Regions from separate parts of the Halalkalibacter krulwichiae genome, predicted to be linked through region 1. Evidence: riboswitches for the same ligand, from Rfam matches in the RefSeq annotation. Region 1 holds a riboswitch; each other region holds the start of a gene.
What was found. A riboswitch is a leader RNA that binds a small molecule or an ion and turns the genes downstream of it on or off. The one in region 1 is predicted to bind S-adenosylmethionine.
Positions count from the first base shown of each region.

Region 2: another riboswitch for S-adenosylmethionine. It lies ahead of BkAM31D_RS02915 (sugar ABC transporter substrate-binding protein); the one in region 1 lies ahead of mtnK (S-methyl-5-thioribose kinase).
Region 3: another riboswitch for S-adenosylmethionine. It lies ahead of metK (methionine adenosyltransferase); the one in region 1 lies ahead of mtnK (S-methyl-5-thioribose kinase).
Region 4: another riboswitch for S-adenosylmethionine. It lies ahead of BkAM31D_RS04400 (homoserine dehydrogenase); the one in region 1 lies ahead of mtnK (S-methyl-5-thioribose kinase).

Region 1 covers NZ_CP020814.1:1,118,038-1,123,747, reverse strand. Annotated here, with positions in the region: gene BkAM31D_RS05905 (methylthioribulose 1-phosphate dehydratase) at 1-486, opposite strand, end outside; gene BkAM31D_RS05900 (2-hydroxy-3-keto-5-methylthiopentenyl-1-phosphate phosphatase) at 483-1,136, opposite strand; gene BkAM31D_RS05895 (2,3-diketo-5-methylthiopentyl-1-phosphate enolase) at 1,133-2,326, opposite strand; SAM riboswitch class I at 2,563-2,673, shown strand; gene mtnK (S-methyl-5-thioribose kinase) at 2,765-3,985, shown strand; gene mtnA (S-methyl-5-thioribose-1-phosphate isomerase) at 3,978-5,018, shown strand; gene sigF (RNA polymerase sporulation sigma factor SigF) at 5,159-5,710, opposite strand, start outside.
Region 2 covers NZ_CP020814.1:560,931-566,640, reverse strand. Annotated here, with positions in the region: gene BkAM31D_RS02925 (ABC transporter permease) at 1-924, opposite strand, end outside; gene BkAM31D_RS02920 (sugar ABC transporter ATP-binding protein) at 927-2,426, opposite strand; gene BkAM31D_RS02915 (sugar ABC transporter substrate-binding protein) at 2,522-3,643, opposite strand; SAM riboswitch class I at 3,739-3,850, opposite strand; partial or broken gene BkAM31D_RS24640 (amidase) at 4,060-5,246, opposite strand; gene BkAM31D_RS02905 (pyridoxal-phosphate-dependent aminotransferase family protein) at 5,267-5,710, opposite strand, start outside.
Region 3 covers NZ_CP020814.1:3,498,362-3,504,071, forward strand. Annotated here, with positions in the region: gene BkAM31D_RS17595 (tetraprenyl-beta-curcumene synthase family protein) at 1-79, opposite strand, end outside; gene BkAM31D_RS17600 (alpha/beta hydrolase) at 152-934, opposite strand; gene BkAM31D_RS17605 (gamma carbonic anhydrase) at 1,041-1,583, shown strand; gene BkAM31D_RS17610 (DUF1540 domain-containing protein) at 1,651-1,806, opposite strand; gene metK (methionine adenosyltransferase) at 1,959-3,164, opposite strand; SAM riboswitch class I at 3,318-3,431, opposite strand; gene BkAM31D_RS17620 (hypothetical protein) at 3,600-3,974, opposite strand; gene pckA (phosphoenolpyruvate carboxykinase (ATP)) at 4,220-5,710, shown strand, end outside.
Region 4 covers NZ_CP020814.1:838,031-843,740, forward strand. Annotated here, with positions in the region: gene hisS (histidine--tRNA ligase) at 83-1,363, shown strand; gene aspS (aspartate--tRNA ligase) at 1,365-3,152, shown strand; SAM riboswitch class I at 3,216-3,331, shown strand; gene BkAM31D_RS04400 (homoserine dehydrogenase) at 3,422-4,663, shown strand; gene BkAM31D_RS04405 (hypothetical protein) at 4,635-4,940, opposite strand; RNA gene ssrS (6S RNA) at 5,140-5,321, shown strand; gene BkAM31D_RS04415 (tRNA threonylcarbamoyladenosine dehydratase) at 5,459-5,710, shown strand, end outside.

The DNA.
Region 1 (5,710 bases):
CAGAACTGCTTTTGTATCCGGTTTAATCTTTTCACTAATTGCTTTCCCGAGCTTAGGGAGATCTGCCCAATTTTCAACGATCGGAATCGTAAATTCACCATCTTCTTCCCAAATATCTAAAGCTTTAATAAGTTCAACATTTCGAAACGTAATTGAACCTTTTTCACCATAGAGCTCTGAAATGACGTTATTATCTAATGTATGTACGTGTAAACTGCAACCTGCGTCAGTTTTTTTATATACTTCTAGATGAATAACGGTTTCAGCGGATGGTTTCCCTTGATCTGTAAGCGGCCTTCCATCTTCATCTACTAGGACAAAGTCTGATTCAGTTTCTTTGTATTTATCTTTGCCACTGACTGTTACCAAGCATGTTAAGGGATCCTCACTAACCTTTATAGATAAATTTCCGCTCGTTCCCGGAAACCAATCTCTTGCTGCAAGCTCTCGCTTAATAGCAGCTAATTCATTCCATTGTGAATTCATCTCTTCACCTCAAGTTCTCTCAATGTCTGAATGACATCATGAAATGTCTCAAAGGAAGCATGGCGAAGCTGTAATTGTTGACACTTTTCTAGCAAAAAGTCTCTTGCAATTACGAAGTCAGCTTGCTGTGCGACCTTAAGATCCGTAATAGAATCTCCAATGACAATTTTAAAACGATTTTGACTAATTTTTCTTAAAATGGAAGGCTTACAGCACCCACATTCATTGTTACACTTTTCGTCACATAGATGGGGCCATTCAACTCGCATTGTCTCCTCATCAAATTTTGCCTCATTGCAATAAATGGGCAGATCATACTGCTTTAATAATGGTTGAACAAAGAAATCCATGCCTCCACTAACAACGACTAGGTCAATTTGATGTTGTTTGACATATTCAACAAATGCCCCAAATCCCTCTCTAATTTCTGCATCATTTAGAATATATTCAGTCATCTCTTCTTTAAGTGAGGAAGGGAGGAGTCCAAATAGTTTACCGACCCCTTCTCTTACCGAAATACGTTGTGCTAAAATATCGTCCTTTATGTTTTCCCATCCAGATGGCGCAAACTTTTTCATGATCGCAATAATATTGTCATTGTTCGTAATCGTGCCATCAAAATCACAGAAAATAATTGGATTCGTACTCATTCTCCACCCCACAACTCAAGGGCTTTGGCGAGCTCTTCGTAATCTTTAGCGGCATCATGTAAAGGTTGATTCGCTAAAACCGCATCAATAGCCTGAACAAAAGCTCTTCCACCAGCAGCTGCCCCTCCTGGATGGCCGTGTATTCCTCCACCAGCATTAATAATACTATCAACACCAAAATCAGCTATTAACTTCGGAGTCAAACCTGGGTGTATACCTGCTGAAGGAACCGGAAAAGCTTTCTTAAACTGGTCATCTTCAGTCAAATGTTTGGCAATCGCTTGAGTCTCCTCTTTAGCCATTGCTACCGAACCGTATGGAGAAGGGAACAACACTAAATCCGCTCCAGCCATACGTGCTAACTTACCTAGAAGAAGTCCGGGAGCTAAACCATAGTCCGGTGAAGAAATCATCGTTCCTGAAAACGCCGGATGAGCCATTATCGGAAGAGGAATGTTTGGATCTTCAGCGAGAGCCTGCATTACATCTAGCCCATACGCAAATGTATTAAATAAAAGCAGATCCGCTCCCAACTCCACCGCTTTATATGCATTTTCTTTTAATTCCATCGTCTTCCCAGTGAGGTTAACAGCATGAAGGGTTCTCTTTCCAGTGATTTCATAGCTTTCTCGTAACGCCTCTTGACAAACTGGAATGCGTTTTTCAAGTGGTGTTAGATCATTTTCAAACAAAATTTCATCGTCTTTAACAATATCAATTCCACCCAACGCTTGGGCTTTCATCTGTTCTTTTAAAGAATGGAGATCGCGTCCGATAACTCCTTTAAAAATACTCATTAATAAAGGACGATCATATGTATTTGTTAATTGCCGTATTCCTTCCAATCCAAATTTTGGTCCGGGATATCCATGTTTTATATCATCGCTAAACGTTAAATCTAATAATTTAACTTTCCCGTCAAGTGAAAACTTCCCAAAAGTCGTTGTTAAAACAGCGGGAAGATCATTTGAGAAATTAGCACTTGGATAGCCAACTGTTATGATTGCTTTACCCTCTGCAATCATCTTAGCTTCAACAACCCTTCCCTTATGTTTTGCCAGTTGTTCTTGTTCAACAGCAGGAAGGTTAGTCCACGAACCTACTGTTAATCCCAATGCAATTGCTTCAGCTTTTTTATTTAAGTTGGCTTGTTCTGCCTCAAGAAGATATGTTGCTTGAACTTCACTCACTACACTCTACCTCCATCATTACACATACAATACTTTTTTAGAAGAGTTTTGCAATTTAGATAGTTTTGAATTATGACAGCATTTTTTTAATGCGTCAATCTTTTTTGCCTATCTCTAGTAGTATATCAAAATAAACATTTTATCAAGCTAAACAAACACGTAATTTTCTAAAAAATCAGTTGACATAGTAAGATATCCCTGTGTAAGATAATTTCAAACAACTTTAAACTTGATAACTCTTATCACGAGAAGGCTGAGGGAATTGGACCGATGACGCCCGGCAACCGGCTTTATTAAAAGCAATGGTGCTACTTCCAACAGAATGAATGAATTCTGACAGATAAGAGGAACGAACAACGCATTGTTTCAATCCTCTTGATCTATATTCAAGAGGATTTTTTTATTTTTATAACAGGGAACAAACATGGAGGGATATCAATGACAACTCTTAAAGACACAACTTACGAACCTTTAACTACTGATACAGCTATTAAACTTAGCAAAGATTTACAACTTTTTAACGAAGATGATCTCCTCTTCGCACATGAGATCGGTGACGGCAACTTAAATTTAGTTTTCCGTATTCAAGAAGAATTAACTGGGAAATCGATCATTATTAAACAAGCCTTGCCATATGCAAAGGTAGTTGGAACAAGTTGGCCACTCACCCTTGACCGCTCACGAATTGAAAGCGAATCTTTAAAACGGACTTATCAACTTGTTCCTAATTACACACCTAAAGTTTATTACAGTGATTCTGAATTAGCTGTCACAGTAATGGATGACCTTTCCCATCTGACGATTGTCAGAAAAGGATTGATCGAAGCAGTCCAGTATCCTAAATTAGCAAAAGACATTGGATTGTTTTTAGCCCATACTCTTTTCTATAATTCTGATTTTGGTTTAAACCAACAAGAGAAAAAAATACAAAGTGGTCGATTTATCAACCCTGAGCTTTGCAAAATTACAGAAGACCTCGTGTTTACAGATCCATTCTTTGATCATGATACAAATAATATTGATGAACAACTTAAACCATTTGTTGCAGAAACCATTTGGGCCGATCAATCTTTAAAACTCGAAGTAGCACAGCTGAAACAAACATTTCTAACAAAAGCTGAAACACTTTTACATGGCGATTTACATACAGGAAGTATCTTTGCCAATGATGATGAAACTGTTGTCATTGATCCAGAATTTGCTTATTACGGGCCAATCGGTTTTGATATAGGAGCTTTCGTCGCTAATATTATCCTTAACTACTTATCTCAAGATGTACATTTAGCTGATCATCCTGATAAAAAAGCAGAATTCCAAAAATATTTACTTACAGTTATTACAGAAACCTGGAATGTGTTCGAAGAAGAATTTACGGTTCTTTGGAATAAACATCCGCAAGATGCTTTTATGAATACGAACGGTTACCTAGGACAAACATTGGATCAAATATTCAAGGACATGATTGGTTTTGCTGGTTGTAAGGTGATTCGCAGAATGATTGGCCTAGCTGGAGTCGAAGACGTTGAGGCGATTATCGACCTAAAAGTACGAAATCAGGTTAAACAGAGAGCACTTAGCCTTGGAAAAGAAATCATTTTAAATAGAAAAGATATTTCATCAATCGAACACTTAGTAAAGGTAGTGACTAAATATGCTTAATACACCGATCCGATCTGTTGAATGGAGCAACGATCATATTACATTACTTGATCAAAGGTTGTTACCAAGCCAAACAGAATTTATTACGCTTACAGCAATTGAAGATGTATGGGAAGCCATCTTTGAACTAAAAGTTAGAGGCGCTCCAGCCATTGGAATAACAGCCGCATACGGTCTAGCTTTGTGGGCTCAACAAAGTCAACATGATCATTTCAACGAATTTTGTGAAGACCTAAAGAAGCAGGCTGCATATTTGGAAACATCTCGACCTACTGCCGTGAACTTATTTTGGGCAATCAAACGTATATTATCAGTTGTTGAACGAGTTTCTACTATTAAAAAGGCGAAAGAGGCTATACTAGACAAAGCGAACGTAATCGCCAAAGAAGATGAAGATGTCTGTCGCTCCATTGGCGAACATGCCATTAATTTATTTCAAGATGGGGATACGTTACTGACCCATTGTAATGCAGGCGGGATCGCAACCGCTCGGTATGGAACTGCTTTAGCACCTTTTTATATTGCCAAAGAGCGTGGGATCCATTTAAAAGCTTTTGCATCGGAAACACGCCCTGTTTTACAAGGCGCTCGCTTAACTGCTTGGGAATTACAACAACTCGGTATAGATGTTACGTTAATTACAGACAACATGGTTGCTCATACAATAAAAACGAAAGGTATAAATGCTATAATCGTTGGTGCCGATCGGATCGCAGCAAACGGAGATACCGCAAATAAAATTGGAACATATGGGTTAGCATTGCTAGCAAAAGCGTTACAAATTCCATTTTATGTGGCTGCCCCTCTCTCTACTATTGATTTAGCCACCTCTTCTGGTGAAGACATTGAGATTGAGGAACGGCATGCCGATGAAATTCGTAAGTTAAATGGACAGCTTGTTACAACTGCTGATATGAAAGTGTTTAATCCTGCCTTTGATGTCACACCAGCTGAACTCATTACTGGGATTATTACAGAAAGAGGAATTGTATCAGGTGATTACAAAACGAAGCTTGAAGGTTTATTTATCTGACTTTAGTAGGACTGACTATTCACAATGATCAGGAGAGTCTGAGCCTTTCAATCATGTATAACTATAGTAATAAGAGGCCATGCAGAAAGGATTAACCTTCTGTATGGCCTTTATTAAAATGATTAAGATAAGAGAAATACTTAGGCATCTCCCATTTCTATCTTCATTTGTTCTAATATTTTCTTTTCAAGCCTAGAAACTTGCACTTGAGAAATCCCAAGCCTTGCTGCCACCTCTGATTGCGTTTGATCTTTATAATAACGGAGATATACAATTAGTCTCTCTCGTTCATCCAGATCTCGAATCGCTTCCTTGAGAGCAATTTTATCAAACCACTTCGTTTCTGATTGATCAGCAATCTGATCTAGTAAAGTGATTGGATCTCCGTCATTTTCATAGACTGTTTCATGAATGGAAGAAAGAGATCGACTAGCTTCTCCAGCAAACACCACTTCCTCCGGCGTAATTTCCAATTGCTCTGCAATTTCATTAACCGTAGGCGTTCGCCCAAGAGACTTAGTCATCTCATCTTTCATCTTCCGTATTTTATTGCCTAACTCTTTTATTGAGCGACTGACTTTAACTGTTCCATCATCACGGAGAAAGCGTTGAATTTCTCCAATGATCATAGGTACAGCATATGTCGAGAACTTAACATCATAAGATAAATCAAATTTATCAACGGATTTAAT
Region 2 (5,710 bases), 560 kb from region 1:
CATCGCGTAATACGGTACAGACATCATCACGAGCCCATTTGACAAAATTCCAATCAAGACAGCACCGATAAACGTCCCAAACGCATTAGGTTTACCTGCACCTAATACTGAAAAACCGATAAACGCCGCAGCAACAGCATCCATTAGGTAAGGTGTACCCGCACCGATTTCGGCTGTCATTACACGAGATGCAAGGACAATTCCCCCAACTGCTGCAAAAAATGCAGAGAGCAAATAGGCTATTACTTTATATTTATTTACAGGGATTCCAGACAGTCTTGCCGCTTCTTGATTTCCTCCAATTACATACATGTAACGACCATGCTTTGTGTAAGTTAGAAAGATATGAACAGCCACGACGACAACGAGCATAATGATAATAATCCATGGCACTTGACCAATTTTAGCAAACGCTGGACTTATCGTCCCTGTTGCAAACGTTCCATCAGGCATAACCATATTTTGCGAAACAGTCGCACCTCTTGTATAAGTCAGAGCAATTCCTTGAACGATAAACATTGTAGCAAGTGTTAACAACATATCTGGAATTTTGACTTTAACGATCATTAATGCATTAAAAGCACCGACTAACAATGCAGCAATAATTGCAGAAAAAATGGCAATGGTTGTATTTTGAGAAAACCACACAAACATTGAAATGACAATTGCATTTGAAAGCGAGGCTACAGATCCAACTGAAAGGTCAAAACCATTAACAGATAGTGAAATCGTAATACCAATTGCAATAATCGTTACAATCGAAATGGAACGTAAAATATTTATTATGTTATTACTTTGAATAAATGCAGGGTTCGAATAAGCAAAAACAACAATTAAAATAAGAATCGTTAGCAATGTTCCGTATTTATATAAAAAGTTAAAAAGATCAAATGAATAATGTTTTTTTGTTTTACCAGCTGTCATTTTTACTTCCCTCCTGTTGAATAATGCAAAAGCTCTTCCTCATTTGTATTTTTCGTTTCTAGTTCTTTTACAATCTTGCCATCATATAGCACGCAAACCCGATTCGTTATCCCAACCACTTCTGCTAGCTCAGCAGAAGCATAGATGACGGCTTTTCCCTTTTTGGCGAGGCCTACGATTAACTCAAATATATCCTTTTTAGCCCCAACATCTACCCCTTTCGTCGGCTCATCAAATAAATAAACTTCCGCATCAGCAATCAACCATTTTCCAATGGCAATTTTTTGTTGGTTTCCTCCGGATAAATGCTCTACTTTCGTTTCTTCCGATGGGGTTTTAATGCCCAACCGTTGAATCATCTCAATTGATTTTTCTTTTTCCTTTCGCCTATTCAGAAAATGAAATCGATTCGTAAATTCCTTTAAACTAGAGGCACTTAAATTCGTCGCTACCGTCTCCTCAACTAGTACTCCTTCTTTTCGTCTTTCCTCTGGAACTAAGGCGATTCCATTTTTCACGGCATCGAAAGGACTCTTAAGCTTGACCTTCTTCCCTCTTATTTCGATTGTTCCAGTCGTTTTCGTGTAGCCAAAGAGCGCTTTACATAACTCTGTCTTTCCAGCCCCTACTAAACCAGCTAGTCCAAGAACCTCTCCTGCTTTTATATCAAACGTTAGCCCTGTTATCTTTTCTCGATCTGATAGATTATTGACACGAAAGATCGTTTCTCCCAGCTGAAACTCATGAGCAGGAAACTGTTCGTCTAATTTCTCACCTAACATATTCTCAATGACTTGGTTCGTACTAGTAAGGGATGTCTGTTCCTTTACAACAAATTGACCATTTCTCATCACCGTAATCTCATCACAGATCTCAAAGATTTCCGGTAGACGATGTGAAATAAAAATGATACCAACATCTTGTCTTTTTAAATTTTCGACGATTCTAAAAAGCTCTCTCGTTTCTGTATGACTTAATGGAGCAGTAGGTTCATCTAAAATAAGAAATTTACATTTTGTCGAAACAGCACGGGCAATTAGTACCATTTGCTTTTCTGCAAGTGTTAACTCACTTACTAATTTCTTTGATGACACATTGATGTTCATACTTTCTAGTATACTTGTGGCCCGTCTATGTACTTCTCTCCAATTCATAAATTGTTTTTTTCCCATATCATTAATGGTTTGGTTTAATATGATATTCTCAGCAACGGATAAATACGGAATCAAAGCGGTATCTACTTCTTGATAGACAATTTGAATACCATAGTTTTGTGCATCCTTTGGAGATCGAATAAATGCCCGTTCTCCATTAATTAATATCTCACCAGTGTAATGATGATAGGCACCTGAAAGAACTTTCATCAAGGTTGATTTTCCAGCTCCATTTGCCCCTAATAAAGCATGAGTGACACCGGAAATCGTTCGGAAGTCTACTTGATCTAATGCTTTCACTCCAGGAAACTCAATTGTTATATTTTTCATTTCTAGTTGTGTCGCCATTCATGATTACTCCCTCTCATATTAAAAAAGATAACTCCAAAGACCTGTTAAAGACTTTCTAACAGAATCGAAGATAGGAGTTATCTTTTTATCTATTATTTAGAGTAGTGCTCCTTCAACACTTTCATCCAGTCTTCCTCAAATACTGTAGATTGTCCCCAACCTTCAACTGTATTAGCGAGGTTTACCATATTAACAGCTTCATCCGCCTGCAATAGTTGATCTTGTGAAATGAGTGATGCCTCTAGATCATAAGTATCCGGAGTTTCTTCACCCGCTAATTTCTTCGCAACAAGTCTCATATTTACTGCACCTATTAACTTCGGATCAACTGCAGCTGTATATTTCCATGGGTTATCTTCCTCTTGAATCTCTTGAAGATCAGCATTTGACACATCAATTCCATAAATTTTAATTTCATCTCTGCCCGCCTCTTTTATTGCACGAGCCGCTCCAATTGCAAATGCATCCCAAGTTGCAAAAATAGCATCAATTTCTCCTTCAGGATACTTTGTTAACATTGCTGATACAGCGTTTTGAGTTTGAACAGAAGTATCTGCTGTTGCCACTCCGAATCGTTCTAACTCTTGAATCCCTGGCTGACTAGCTAACACTTCTTGATACACATTGTTTCTTCTAACCATTGGCGGGAAACCATCAACCCATAGATAAACTATATTCGCTTCTCCTTTATGATCTTCTACTAATTGATCTAAAGCCAGTTGAGCCAATGCCTCATCATCTTGTGAAGTCAACGTAACACCTTCAATGTCAGCTAGCTCTCCTACTGAATCAAAAGTGACAACACTCTTTCCTTTTTCCACCAACGCTTGTACACTATCAACCGTAGCTGCATCATCACCATGTGAAATAATAAACCCGTCAAAGTCTTCTTCTAAAGCTTGAGCGATTGCATCATGAAATCGAGCTGAATCACCATTTGCGGTAAAGACATCGACATTAAACCCTAAACTCTCTCCTTCTTCCTTTGCCCCTGCTAAAAATTGAGCCGTGTGATCGTCACCGCCGATCTTACGAATAACTTTAATATTTGCCCCTTCGCCATTAGCAAATCTCTCAGGTACATTTTCAAATGACACTTCTTCTGATCCTTGCTCCTTTTCATCAGAAGCATTGCTTTCTGCTGAGCAACCTGTTAATAGCAATCCTAAACCTAATACCGGTACTAATGTTCTTCTCAATAACCCCTTTTTCATCGATTCTCGCCCTCTCTAATTTTTATTAATCTGATAAAATATAAAAAAACCTCTCTTACAATAAGAGAGGTTTACATTCATAGACAAAATATCCTCTCTTATCTTTCAAAACAACAAAATGTTTTGCAGGAATTAGCACCAATTCTAATTAAATAGAACGGTTGCTGGGCGTCATCGGGCCAGTCCCTCTGCCACTCTTGATAAGAGTATTTATTAAATTATCAGTCAAATCAATATATTCACTTTAATCGTTTGTATTCATTATGTCAATAACCTTTTTGATATTCTTCGATAACTTTTTCGTTATATGTTGAGCGATTTTGTCGTTATTTGCTAATTCATAAGAGCAAATTATCTCTCATCACACGTTTGATCACCCTCGCTCTATATTTATCTTATCTAGTAAACTACCTTTATCAAATACTTGCCCATATATCTCTTCTTTCATAAACCCATTCTAACAATCGCAAATCTTGTTTCTTTCCTGCGATAATAGAAAGAGAAAGAGGCAAACCATTTTCATTCTTTAAAGGAATGGCTACTTGAGGGAAACCAGCAAGTCCTGCAATACAAGATAATTGCATCGTTTGCGATCTTCTCTTTTCAATCTCCTCTCCAGATAATTGACAAAATGGTGCTTCCCCTGGCGTTGTCGGAATGATGAGCAAAGTGTCATCTCCAAGAAGCTCATGCAACCGACTCTGTACTTTTATTCTTTGTTGCTCAGCCTTCTTTTGATCCGTTTCTGTTAAAGTACTAGCCCACTCAAACCGTTCTTTAATATCCGGTCCAAAGTGCGGCTTCACTTCGTTAATCCACTTTCTATGGTTATTCCAAATTTCTCTCCCTTGTAAAGTTCGAAAACAACTTGCCCATTCCATTAAACCCTCTTCGGCAATTTGGACCCATTCGTTCCTTTCAGCTGTATTTAATAAAGCATTGATGCCAACAGAAAGTGTAGATCTGCTTTTTATATCAACTAAGTCCCATGCATCTGTGCCAAATAACAAATTAGAAAACGGTCGACTAGACGTTGGGTGTTTTTGCTTAATCAATTGTCGGCCAACACGTAAGAGTAATTCTGAATCTTGAGCAAACCAACCAACTGTATCAAAACTTTCAGCAAGAGGGATGACTCCGTCAATTGGAACAGCTCCATGAGAGGGACGAATCCCATATATTCCACAGTAAGCTGCCGGTACCCGAACGGACCCTCCCGTATCTGTTCCAAGTGCAAAATCAACTAAACCAGCAGACACTGCAACAGCAGAGCCACTTGACGATCCCCCGGAATACGTCCTGGTGCTCTTGGGTTTCTCGGTGTTCCGTAATGATAATTCTCCCCATTTAAGCTATACATTAATTCATCTGTAATAGTCATACCTTTTAACTTGGCACCTGCATGTAACAATTGCTGAATGACCATCGCATGTATTCCAGAAGGTTTGTGGGTTCTGAGCCAATCAGGATTTCCAGCGCTTGCTACTTGTCCCTTTACCTCAAATACATCCTTAACAGCAAATTTGCGACCAGATAGAGCCCCTTTACTAATCGGCTCTATCTCAAGTTCTTCATTAATAAAAGCGTGAAATGTATCGTTCATCAAATCCTCCTACTCACTCATTAAACAGCTAAACTTTTATTCTGATAGACATCTAAAGCGGCTTGAACCGCTTCACCAGAATGAATGTTAACCTTATGACGAATTAAAACTGCTTCTAACCCAGCTAACGTTAATAGAACATTTCGTTTTTGACAACTATAACCCATCGTACCAATTCTCCAAATCTTTCCATGAAGTGACCCAAATGAACTAGCGATTTCAATTGCAAACTCATTTAACAACATTGCTCGCACTGAATCACCATCGACTCCTTCTGGGATCCTCACACATGTTACAGTAGGAAGTTTCCACTGTTCATTACCAAATAAAGACAAGCCCATCGCCTGAACTCCTGCAACTAATGCTTTTTCATTTAAGCGGTGCCGCTGAAAACGCTGTTCCAACCCCTCCTCTAAGATTAAACGTAATCCTTCATATAGACCATAAAGCATTGTCGTAGCTTC
Region 3 (5,710 bases), 2.2 Mb from region 1:
CAAAGTAGCGATGAACAGTTGGGATAACTTCACGATATACATTTACTAACAATGGGATTGGTTTTGTTGGGACAGTCAAACGTTTCTCCTCCTCGTAATTCCACCCTATACGTTAGCATATTTCTTTACAATGAACAACGAAAGAGCTAACTTAAGTAACAAGCAAATTGACAAACCCAACGGCATACCTAAAAACATCTTCTCTTTCTGGTTCGTTAAACACCTCATGGTACAATCCATCCCACTCTTTGTAAAATTTCTCTGTTGTTGAGACGTGATCAAACCATGTTCGCACCTCAAATTTGTCAACTAGATGATCCTCTCCAGCTTGTAACACAAGAAGAGGAATGTTCGGAAATTTCTCCGGATAACGCATCGCTAATCGCATCGCTTTAGTTAATTCTTGATACCATCTTGCCGATACTTTTGTGACACGTAATTCATCTTTCAAATAAAGCTCGCGGATTTCTTCATTCCGAGTAACCAACTCAGAGCGTATTCCTGAATTCTGACTCATAGTTGGAACAATTCGATGAATCATTTTTGCTGCTAAATCTTTCGACTTAGCAGGAGGCTGACTCAATCCTAAGCAAGGTGAAGATAAAATAACAGCCATAATAAGTGCTGCATTTCTTTCCATTAATGTACGAATGACAACAAGCCCTCCCATACTATGACCAACTAAAATAATTGGTAACCCTTTCTGACGAGCCTCCTCTACCCAATCGCAAACCGTATCTAAATATTGATTAAACGATTGAATATGCCCTCTTTTTCCTCTTGTTTTGCCTTGTCCTGGCAAATCGCCCATCACAACATCAAAGCCATGTTCATTCCATCTTTCAGCCAACCATTTATAGCGACCATGATGTTCCCCAGCCCCATGTACAACAACAACGATTCCTCGCGGGTCTGCCACTTCCCATTTCCACATATTTACTCCCCTTGACGATGAATTTTGAAAAAAGGTCCATGACGTGCAATTTTACGTTAAAATAAGTATAGCGACTTTTTACTAAAACGAAAAGGATGTGACCTTAGTGATTTATCGTTACGAAAACAAATATCCTACTATTGCAGAGACTGCTTTTATAGCAGATGGTGTAACTATTACAGGGGATGTATCTATCGGAGATGAGTCAAGTATTTGGTTTCAAACTGTAATTCGAGGAGATGTCTCTCCAACGATCATTGGCAATCGCGTCAACATTCAAGATCAATCGATGCTTCATCAAAGCCCAAAATATCCATTAATTATTGAAGACGATGTTACTGTTGGCCATCAAGTTATGCTACACAGCTGTACAATTCGTAAAAACGCTTTAATTGGAATGGGTTCGATCGTGCTTGATGGTGCAGAAATAGGAGAAGGAGCATTTATCGGTGCTGGGAGCCTCGTTCCTCCAGGGAAGAAAATCCCGCCAAATTGCCTTGCTTTAGGACGCCCTGCTAAAGTCGTGAGGGATTTAACGAAAGCGGATATTGAAGAAATGGCAAGGGTACGTAGTGATTATGTTAAAAAAGGACGAATGTATAAACAAATAGTTAACGAAACGAAAAAGAATTCATCTCGATCTGAATAATATTGATTATTATTATCAATACTAGAGAAGAGAAAAGAGCGAAGCGACTCGCCCTTTTCTGTGCTCATTAATGTTGAGGTTCAAATGTTTTGCAATCCGTTTCCTCTTGTTTTTCAGCTTCTTTACCAGCGTGGCTTACTACATAGATTCTTTCAGCTTCACATTGGTTACCTTCGCCCCAATATACACAATTGTTTACTTCACATAATACGTCTTGTGCCAATTTGGTCACCCCCTCTTAGTTTCATTTTGACCAAATTGGCACTTAGTCATACAAAAAGAACTCGGAAAATAAACTGCACCTCCAATTGGAGGTGTTTTAATTGTTTAGCCCTAAAAAAACAGACCCCCGAAGAAGTCTGCTTTCAATAGATTTTATAACTCTGCTTGTTCTTTTAATGTAGCAGCTTTGTCTGTTTGCTCCCATGGAAGCTCAACATCTGTACGGCCGAAGTGACCATAAGCAGCTGTTTGCTTATAAATCGGACGACGAAGATCAAGCATTTTAATAATTCCAGCTGGACGTAGGTCAAAGTTGTCACGAACTAGTGAGACTAATGATTCTTCAGATACTTTTCCTGTTCCAAAAGTATCGATTGAAATTGATACTGGTTGTGCCACACCAATCGCATACGCCAATTGAACTTCACATTTGTCTGCTAGTCCTGCAGCAACAATATTCTTCGCTACGTAACGCGCAGCGTATGCACCAGAGCGGTCAACTTTCGTTGCATCTTTACCTGAGAACGCTCCACCACCGTGACGAGCGTAACCACCGTATGTATCTACAATGATTTTGCGCCCAGTTAGACCTGCATCACCTTGTGGTCCACCAATTACAAAACGACCAGTAGGATTGATGAAATATTTTGTATCCTCATCAATTAATTGCTCTGGTACAACTGGTTTAATTACATATTCCTTTAAGTTACGTTGAATTTGTTCAAGTGTAACTTCAGGATGATGTTGAGTAGAAATAACAATCGTGTCAATACGAACAGGGTTACCTGCCTCATCATACTCGACTGTTACTTGAGTCTTACCGTCAGGACGTAAATATGGCAGAATTTCTTCTTTACGAACTTCCGTTAATCGACGAGCTAGCTTATGGCTTAGTGAGATTGGTAAAGGCATAAGTTCTTTCGTTTCGTTATTTGCATAACCAAACATTAGTCCTTGGTCTCCTGCACCGATCGCTTCAATTTCAGCATCTGTCATTTGACCTTCACGAGCTTCAAGAGCTTGGTCAACCCCTTGAGCAATATCAGCTGATTGTTCATCAATAGAAGTGAGTACTGCACACGTTTCTGAATCAAAACCATATTTTGCACGTGTATAACCAATTCCTTTAATTGTTTCTCGCACTATTTTCGGAATGTCTACATATGTGTTTGTTGTAATTTCTCCAGCGACTAATACTAAACCTGTTGTTACAGATGTTTCACACGCTACACGTGCATTTGGATCGTTTGTTAAAATTGCATCAAGAATGGCATCTGAAATCTGGTCACAAATTTTATCTGGATGCCCTTCTGTTACTGACTCTGACGTAAATAAACGTCTGCTTTTTACTTCTGTCATTTTATTTCCTCCTTTAACACTGCCTACTCTTAGCATGTGTCTTTCTTTGAGACGGCACTCATGTCCCACCGAATGGGAAATACCTTCCTGTACAGCGTATAAACGATAAAAACCCTATTCCAAAGAGGAAAGGGTTGAATGTTTACCTTTAGCCTCTTATCGTTCAAGACAAAACAGTCTTGCAGGTTAGCACCTTTTCACTCATGGCTACGAGTGTTGGTTGCTGGGCTTCTTCGGGCCTGTCCCTCCGCCTACTCAGGATAAGAGTATCCGTTCGACGCATATCATATCGCACATGTCGTATACTGTCAACCTATCCCAATGAAATAAGTGGCAATCAGGACTAATTCGAACTTATATAAGTATTCCAATTAGTCCTAACCTTTAACAACAGATAAGATTAGTATCTCAACATACGTTGATTTCATTCTTTATTTAATATGGTGTATCGTCATCTTGATATGTTACATTTTCACGACGCTTTCGTCTTTCCTCTTCTTTGCGGATCCGCTCTTGTTCCACTTGTTGTTCTTCTCTCATCTCTTCTCTTAACTGCATTCTCAATAAATCATTTTGGTTATCGCGTGGCTTTACTTGACTATACACACCACTGGCGGTTAATCCAATAATCAGTGCCATTAATACTTGCTCACCCCATTCTCTTGGAATGAACCAAAGGATACCAGCTATGCCAATTGCCAAAAGAGCTCGATATTGTTTTTCAATACCAAATGCATTACCCACTACAGTAACTAGCGCTGCGACAACGGCAGAAACGGTCGCAAGATCGAGCATTGATACTTGATCCACACAGAACGCCTCCTTATTTCTTATACATCCATCCTATGCACAAAGTCGAAATTTAGGAACGTCCGATTGATTTTCCCCTCATTTTTTCCTATTTATAATAGGTAAACATGTTTTTTGTTGGATTATGTCACATTTAAATTTTTAAAATAATAGTATAGACTATTAAAGTGATTGTGTTATACTAATAAACAAGAATTATAAATTAATGGTAACTAATATAAGTTTAAGGAAAGGATTTTGCGACAATGAAAACACTTAGTTTACAATCGGAACTAACAAATTTAATGACTCAGGAAAACGTTCAACTTAATCTGCCAATCTCTTCTCTTATTGAAAGAGCACTCATGCGTGGTGAAGGCAGCCTAACCTCAACTGGTGCTTTAAGTGTTGAAACAGGTGCATATACAGGGCGTTCCCCAAAAGACAAATTCATTGTCAATGAATCTAGCATTTCAGACAAAATTGAATGGGGATCTGTCAATCAGCCAATTGAAAAAGAAGTGTTCACTTCTCTTTATCAAAAGGTGCTGGAACATTTAGGGAAAAAAGAAGAATTATTTGTTTCAGACGGATATGCAGGAGCCGATCAAACATTCCGCCTTCCTCTAAAAGTCGTAAATGAATTTGCTTGGCACCAACTTTTTGCCCGTCAGTTATTTATACGACCAACTGAAATCGCTACCATTCAAGAAGAGAATAATAAACCATTTACAATCGTTTCTGCTCCAACATTTAAAGCAGATCCAGAGCGTGACGGTACTCGTTCAGAAGCATTTGTAATTGTATCTTTTGAAGAGAGAGTCGTATTAATTGGTGGAACTGAATATGCTGGCGAAATGAAGAAATCGATTTTTTCTGTTATGAATTTCTTATTACCGGAACAAGATGTCCTTTCTATGCATTGCTCAGCTAATACAGGTGTTGAAGGCGATGTTGCTTTATTCTTCGGTTTATCTGGAACTGGAAAAACAACTTTGTCTGCTGACCCAAATCGTTCATTAATTGGCGATGATGAGCATGGTTGGTCAAGTAATGGCGTTTTCAATATTGAGGGTGGCTGCTATGCGAAATGCGTCAACCTTTCTAAAGAAAAAGAACCACAAATTTGGGACGCAATTCGATTTGGCTCTGTGTTGGAAAATGTTGTAGTTGATGCAACAACTGGTCAACCTGATTACGATGATACATCGTTAACAGAAAACACTCGTGCCGCGTACCCACTTGAGTTAATTCCGAACGCGTTACAGCCAAGTGTTGCTGGTCACCCAAATACAATCATTTTCCTTACTGCTGATGCATTCGGCGTCTTGCCTCCAATCAGCAAGCTGACCAAAGAACAAGCGATGTATCATTTCCTCTCTGGATACACAAGTAAATTAGCTGGTACTGAGCGAGGAGTTACTTCACCAGAAGCAACATTCTCAACATGCTTTGGAGCTCCTTTCCTTCCGTTACCTGCTGGTCGTTATGCTGAAATGCTTGGAGAGAAAATTGACCAACATGATGTAGATGTCTTCCTTGTTAACACAGGCTGGTCTGGTGGCCCATACGGTGTCGGGAATCGTATGAATTTAAAATACACTCGTGCAATGGTGCAAGCTGCGTTGTCTGGCGAGCTTCGTTCAGTTGAAACGAAAACAGATGAACTTTTTGGATTGCACATCCCACTTCAATGCCCAGGCGTTCCTGATAATGTTCTTCAACCACGAGAAACATGGAAAGATAAAGCCGCTTAT
Region 4 (5,710 bases), 280 kb from region 1:
TAAGAGCTTCTCAATTAACGATGTTTGATATGGTGATAAGCTTTAAAGGTTAAATTTTAGAAGGAAGTTTGGAGGAAAGAACATGAGTATTCAAATCCCGCGTGGAACGCAGGATATATTACCAGGTGAAGTTGAGCTTTGGCAGTACATTGAAGATAAGGCTAAAGACATATGTCGGAGATTTAACTATCAAGAAATTCGAACACCGATTTTTGAACATACAGATTTGTTTCAAAGAGGCGTTGGCGATACAACGGATATTGTTCAACGAGAAATGTATACATTTGAAGATCGTGGTAAACGAAGCATTACACTAAGACCAGAAGGTACAGCTGGAGTAGCTAGGTCGTATGTGGAGAAAAAAATGTATGGACAAGCTAACCAGCCAACGAAACTTTTTTACAATGGTCCAATGTTCAGGTACGAACGTCCTCAATCAGGACGTATGCGTCAATTTGTTCAGTTTGGAGTGGAGGCAATAGGAAGCTCTGATCCAGCGATTGACGCCGAGGTATTAGCATTAGCTATGAGTATATATGAAGAGCTTGGTTTAAAAGAAGTAAAGCTTGTATTAAATAGTTTAGGCGACAAAGAAAGCCGTAATGCACACCGTCAAGCATTAATCGATCATTTTAAACCTAGTATAGGTGAATTCTGTGAGGATTGTCAGAATCGTCTAGAGAAAAACCCTCTTCGTATTCTCGATTGTAAAAAAGATCGAGAGCATCCATTAATGACAACAGCGCCATCTATTCTTGACTACTTAAATCAGGAATCAAAAGATTATTTTGAAAGAGTGAAAGGACATCTAGATCAGTTAGGAATTCCTTATGTTGTAGATCCTACTCTTGTGCGTGGTCTCGATTACTATTTCCATACTGCGTTTGAGATTATGGCAGAAGGAGAAGGATTTGGTGCCATTACAACTCTTTGCGGTGGCGGAAGATACACAGGTTTGGTTGAAGATTTAGGTGGACCATCATCTCCTGGAATTGGATTTGCTTTTAGCATTGAGCGCCTAATCATGGCACTTAAGGCGAAAGAATTGGCAGTTCAAAAAGCTCCTAGACTTGATTGTTATGTTGTCTCTTTAGGGGAAGCAGCTAAGGACAAGACAGTAGAGCTTGTTTATCAGCTTAGAAGAGCAGGTATTAGTGCTGATAAGGATTATTTAGATAAGAAGATGAAAGCTCAATTTAAAGCTGCAGACCGCCTTCAGGCACGTTATACAGCTGTATTAGGTGATGATGAACTTTCACAAGGCAAGATTAATGTGAAAGATATGGAAACTGGTGATCAGGTAGAAGTTGAACTTGCAGCATTTATAGATTATGTCAAAAGTAAAACTATGGGAGGTAAGTAACATGATAGGTAGAACACATCATTGTGGGACGCTTGGAGAAGAGCAAGTAGGGGAGAAAGTACAATTAAAGGGTTGGGTTCAAAAGCGTAGGGATTTAGGACAGGTTATTTTCCTTGACGTCCGTGATCGCTCTGGGATCGTTCAAGTTGTCTTTAGCCCTGAAGTGGCTCAGGAAGCACTAAGTGTAGCAGAACGAATTCGTAATGAATACGTCATTGAATTGGAGGGGGAAGTAGTAGCCCGTAACCCAAAAACAGTTAACGATAAACTAGCAACTGGAACTATTGAGGTTCATGCGCAAAAAGTGAACATTATCAACGCGTCAAAGCCATTGCCATTTCAAATTGAGGCGAATACAGATGCTTCGGAAGATGTTCGTTTAAAATATCGTTATTTAGATCTTCGTCGTCCAGATATGCAAGAAACGTTTAAATTACGTCACCAAACAACGAAATTAATTCGTAACTTCCTTGATGAAGAATTGTTCATGGAAATTGAAACACCAATGTTAACAAAAAGTACACCAGAAGGAGCGCGTGACTACTTAGTTCCTAGTCGTGTACATCATGGTGAGTTTTATGCATTGCCACAATCACCACAGCTTTTCAAACAATTGTTAATGGTATCTGGATTTGAGCGCTATTATCAAATTGTTCGTTGTTTCCGTGATGAGGATTTACGTGCAGATCGTCAACCAGAGTTTACTCAAGTCGATATCGAAACATCATTTATGGGTAAAGAAGATTTACTTGCAATGACGGAAAAAATGATGGCTAAGATCTTGAAAGAAACAAAAGGAATTGAACTTTCATTGCCGATACCTCGACTAACGTATGATGAAGCTATGAATCGCTTTGGTTCTGATAAACCAGATCTACGTTTTGGAATGGAATTAATTGAGTTATCGGAGGTCGTGAAGGATTCTGACTTCAAAGTTTTCCAAAGTGCATTAGCGAGCGGTGGAACCGTGAAAGGGCTAAATTTAAAAGGTGGAGCAGATAAGCTTTCTCGTAAAGAGATTGATGCTTTGACTGATTTCGTTAAGCAATATGGGGCAAAAGGATTAGCTTGGTTAAAAGTAGAAGAGGGCGGACTTAAAGGACCAATTGCAAAATTCTTTGAAGGCGAACTAGCAATAGCACTAATTAAAGCTTTAGATGCTGAAGTGGGAGACCTGTTATTCTTTGGAGCAGACAAAAAGCAAGTTGTGTTTGATAGCTTAGGAGCTCTACGATTGAAGTTTGGAAAGCAGTTTGATCTGATCGATCAAAATCAATTCAACTTCCTTTGGGTCGTTGATTTTCCACTAGTTGAATATGATGAAGAGGCTAAACGATTTGTTGCCTTGCACCATCCATTCACTAATCCTAAAAAAGAAGATATTGAATTATTAGCTACTGATCCTGCTAGTGTGCGTGCTGATGCCTATGATCTAGTTTTAAATGGATATGAGCTTGGCGGTGGATCACAACGGATTTATCAGCGAAATATCCAAGAACAGATGTTTAGTGCGTTAGGGTTTACTGAAGAGGAAGCACGTGAAGAATTCGGGTTCTTATTGGAAGCATTTGAGTATGGAACACCGCCTCATGGAGGAATTGCACTAGGATTAGATCGATTAGTTATGTTATTAGCTGGACGTAGTAATTTACGTGACACAATTGCTTTCCCGAAAACGGCTAGTGCGAGTGACTTGCTAACAAATGCACCGAGTGAAGTGAGTGTTGAACAATTAATAGATCTAAATTTATCGATTATCGGTAAAAAAGCAGAAAAAGTTAACGTATAATTGACAAAAATTAACTAATACCGTATAATCACGATAACTTAATAGGAACGTTTGAACAATTCAAACTTATCTAGAGAGGTGGAGGGAACTGACCCTACGAAGCCCAGCAACCGTTTTGCAAGCCATGTAAAAAAAGGTGCTAATTTCAGCAGAATGATGTCCATTCTGAAAGATAAGTAAAGGCAGCCAAAACCTTTCCTTATCGGAGAGGTTTTTTTGTTTTTATTTTCTTTTTGAAGAGGTCGGATAGAAAGTAGGAGGGGAAAGTGATGATAAATATAGGTTTAATTGGGTATGGAACTGTAGGTAGTGGGGTATATGAGAGGCTAATAGAAACGAAGGAGCAAATAGAAACATTATTGGGTAGTCAGATTCGAATTGCCTCTGTGTTAGTTAAAGACAAACAAAAAAAGCGTATAGTAGAGACGGATGCAATGGTAACAAGTGATTGGCATGAATTTTGTCAAGCCGCTGAGTTTGACATCATCTTTGAGGCAATTGGTGGTGTTGAACCAGCTTTTACATATACGTCGGAGTTGTTAAAAAAAGGCGTACCTGTAATTACAGCTAATAAGAAACTAGTTGCTGAAAAAGGGAATGTATTAGAAGAAATGGCAAAAGAACAATCAACCTATTATGGATATGAAGCCGCGGTTGCAGGGGGAATACCAATCATTAATGCCTTAAAAGGAACGTTAATGACGACCTCTATTACGAGAGTTGCTGGTATTTTAAATGGGACAACAAACTATATCCTGACAGAAATGATTGATAACCATCGTGCCTTTTCTGATGTGTTACTTGATGCACAAGAGCGAGGTTACGCAGAATCTGATCCTAGTGATGATATTGATGGCTTTGATGCATGGTATAAAATAAGAATCTTAAGTCGTCTCTGTTTTGGCGAATGGCCAAATGTGCTAGATATTCCACGAGTAGGTATTACAGAATTGGAAGATTGGCATGTAGAAATAGGAGAAAGATTTGGATTCAAAATTAAATTAATGGCTGAAGCTGTTCAAGAAGATAAAAAAATAATTGGGCGTGTTACACCTGCCTTTTTAACTCAAACAGAAGCATTAGCTAATGTTCAAGGTGTCTTGAATGCCGTTGTTCTTCAAGGAGATGCAATTGATCAACTGCTTTTTGTAGGTCCTGGTGCAGGAAAAAAGGCAACAGCAAATAGTATGGTAGAGGACTTTCTATACCATGAAAGATCGAAAGATACAACTAGACGATCAATCTTAAATAACGAAAAGTTATCAGCAAGCTCAATTGTTCATGAGTTAATGTTTATTAGACATGATCAAAGAGAACAAGCGTTAAAATGGGTAAAGTTAATGAACGTACATGTGTTAGATACATGTGACCACTATGAGGGTGAAGGTTGGATTATATGCAACAGTAACTCTCCTTCACCTTTCAAACATTACCCTATTTATGGTGACATCTCTAGTCGTAAGAGGTTGGAAGCAGTACATTTTAGCGAAGCTCGGGACGCTTTAATTTAAGTTGTTGGTAAGCACTTACTAAAGGTTTGGCATCTTCTTTAATGTAAAACGTTCGAACACCACGGTTTGTATGGAGATAAAGAAAACCCATAGCATTTCTCTCTTGTTTTTTACGATAGGAGATATCAAAAATCGAGGTTAATGGGAAAACTTCATCTTTAACATTTAGTTGATTATCAAACAGCTTTATATCGAAGGTCGTTTCAATGATACGCTTTTGTGTCCAACCAATTTCTTGATGAACCTCTACACATGTTTGAGTAGCTAGAAGCTTCAAAAAGGCACATCCTTTCATACACATAATTTTATAGTAAGTCTAACATAGAGATAGGGATGTTTCCAAAGCGCACTTAGAAATAGTCGATATTTATTGTTCAGTTAATTGTGGAACAAACATCGTTGAAAATAATGTTTCAATATTCAGATATATATATTGACCAAGAAAATGGTTTTTGTTAAACTGAATATAACAAGTAAGATTCCTAAGATGTACGTAGACATTTACGTTTTGAGCCAACAGTTTTTGTAAGGGAGTTCGAGTTGAAATTGTGATTACAAGCCTTCATTGTGTAGAGGAAGTAAAATCAATTTCGCAGGGCACCCACCTGCTTAGGAGCAGGTTCAAAACAATAAATAACACGGCATCATTGGGTTTCTTACGCTACATAGTATGAAAAAGCGACTTCTGACTAGGAAGTTGCTTTTTTAATGTCCTTACGAACCAAGCGCTTTTAGACTTTTGCTGATGGCTATGGTATATTCAATCCGTAAACCAGTTTGGAAGGGGTATAATGTATGCTGCATCAATTTTCACGTAATGAACTAGCAATTGGTCATGATGGACTAGATAAGTTAAAAAACAGCACAGTAGCCGTTTTAGGTGTTGGAGGAGTAGGCTCCTTTTCTGTAGAAGCATTAGCACGCTCAGGAGTAGGCCGTTTAATCCTTGTAGATAAAGATGATGTTGATATTACGAATGTAAATAGACAAATCCATGCTTTATTATCCACAGTTGGGAGACAAAAAGTAGAATTAATGAAAGAGCGG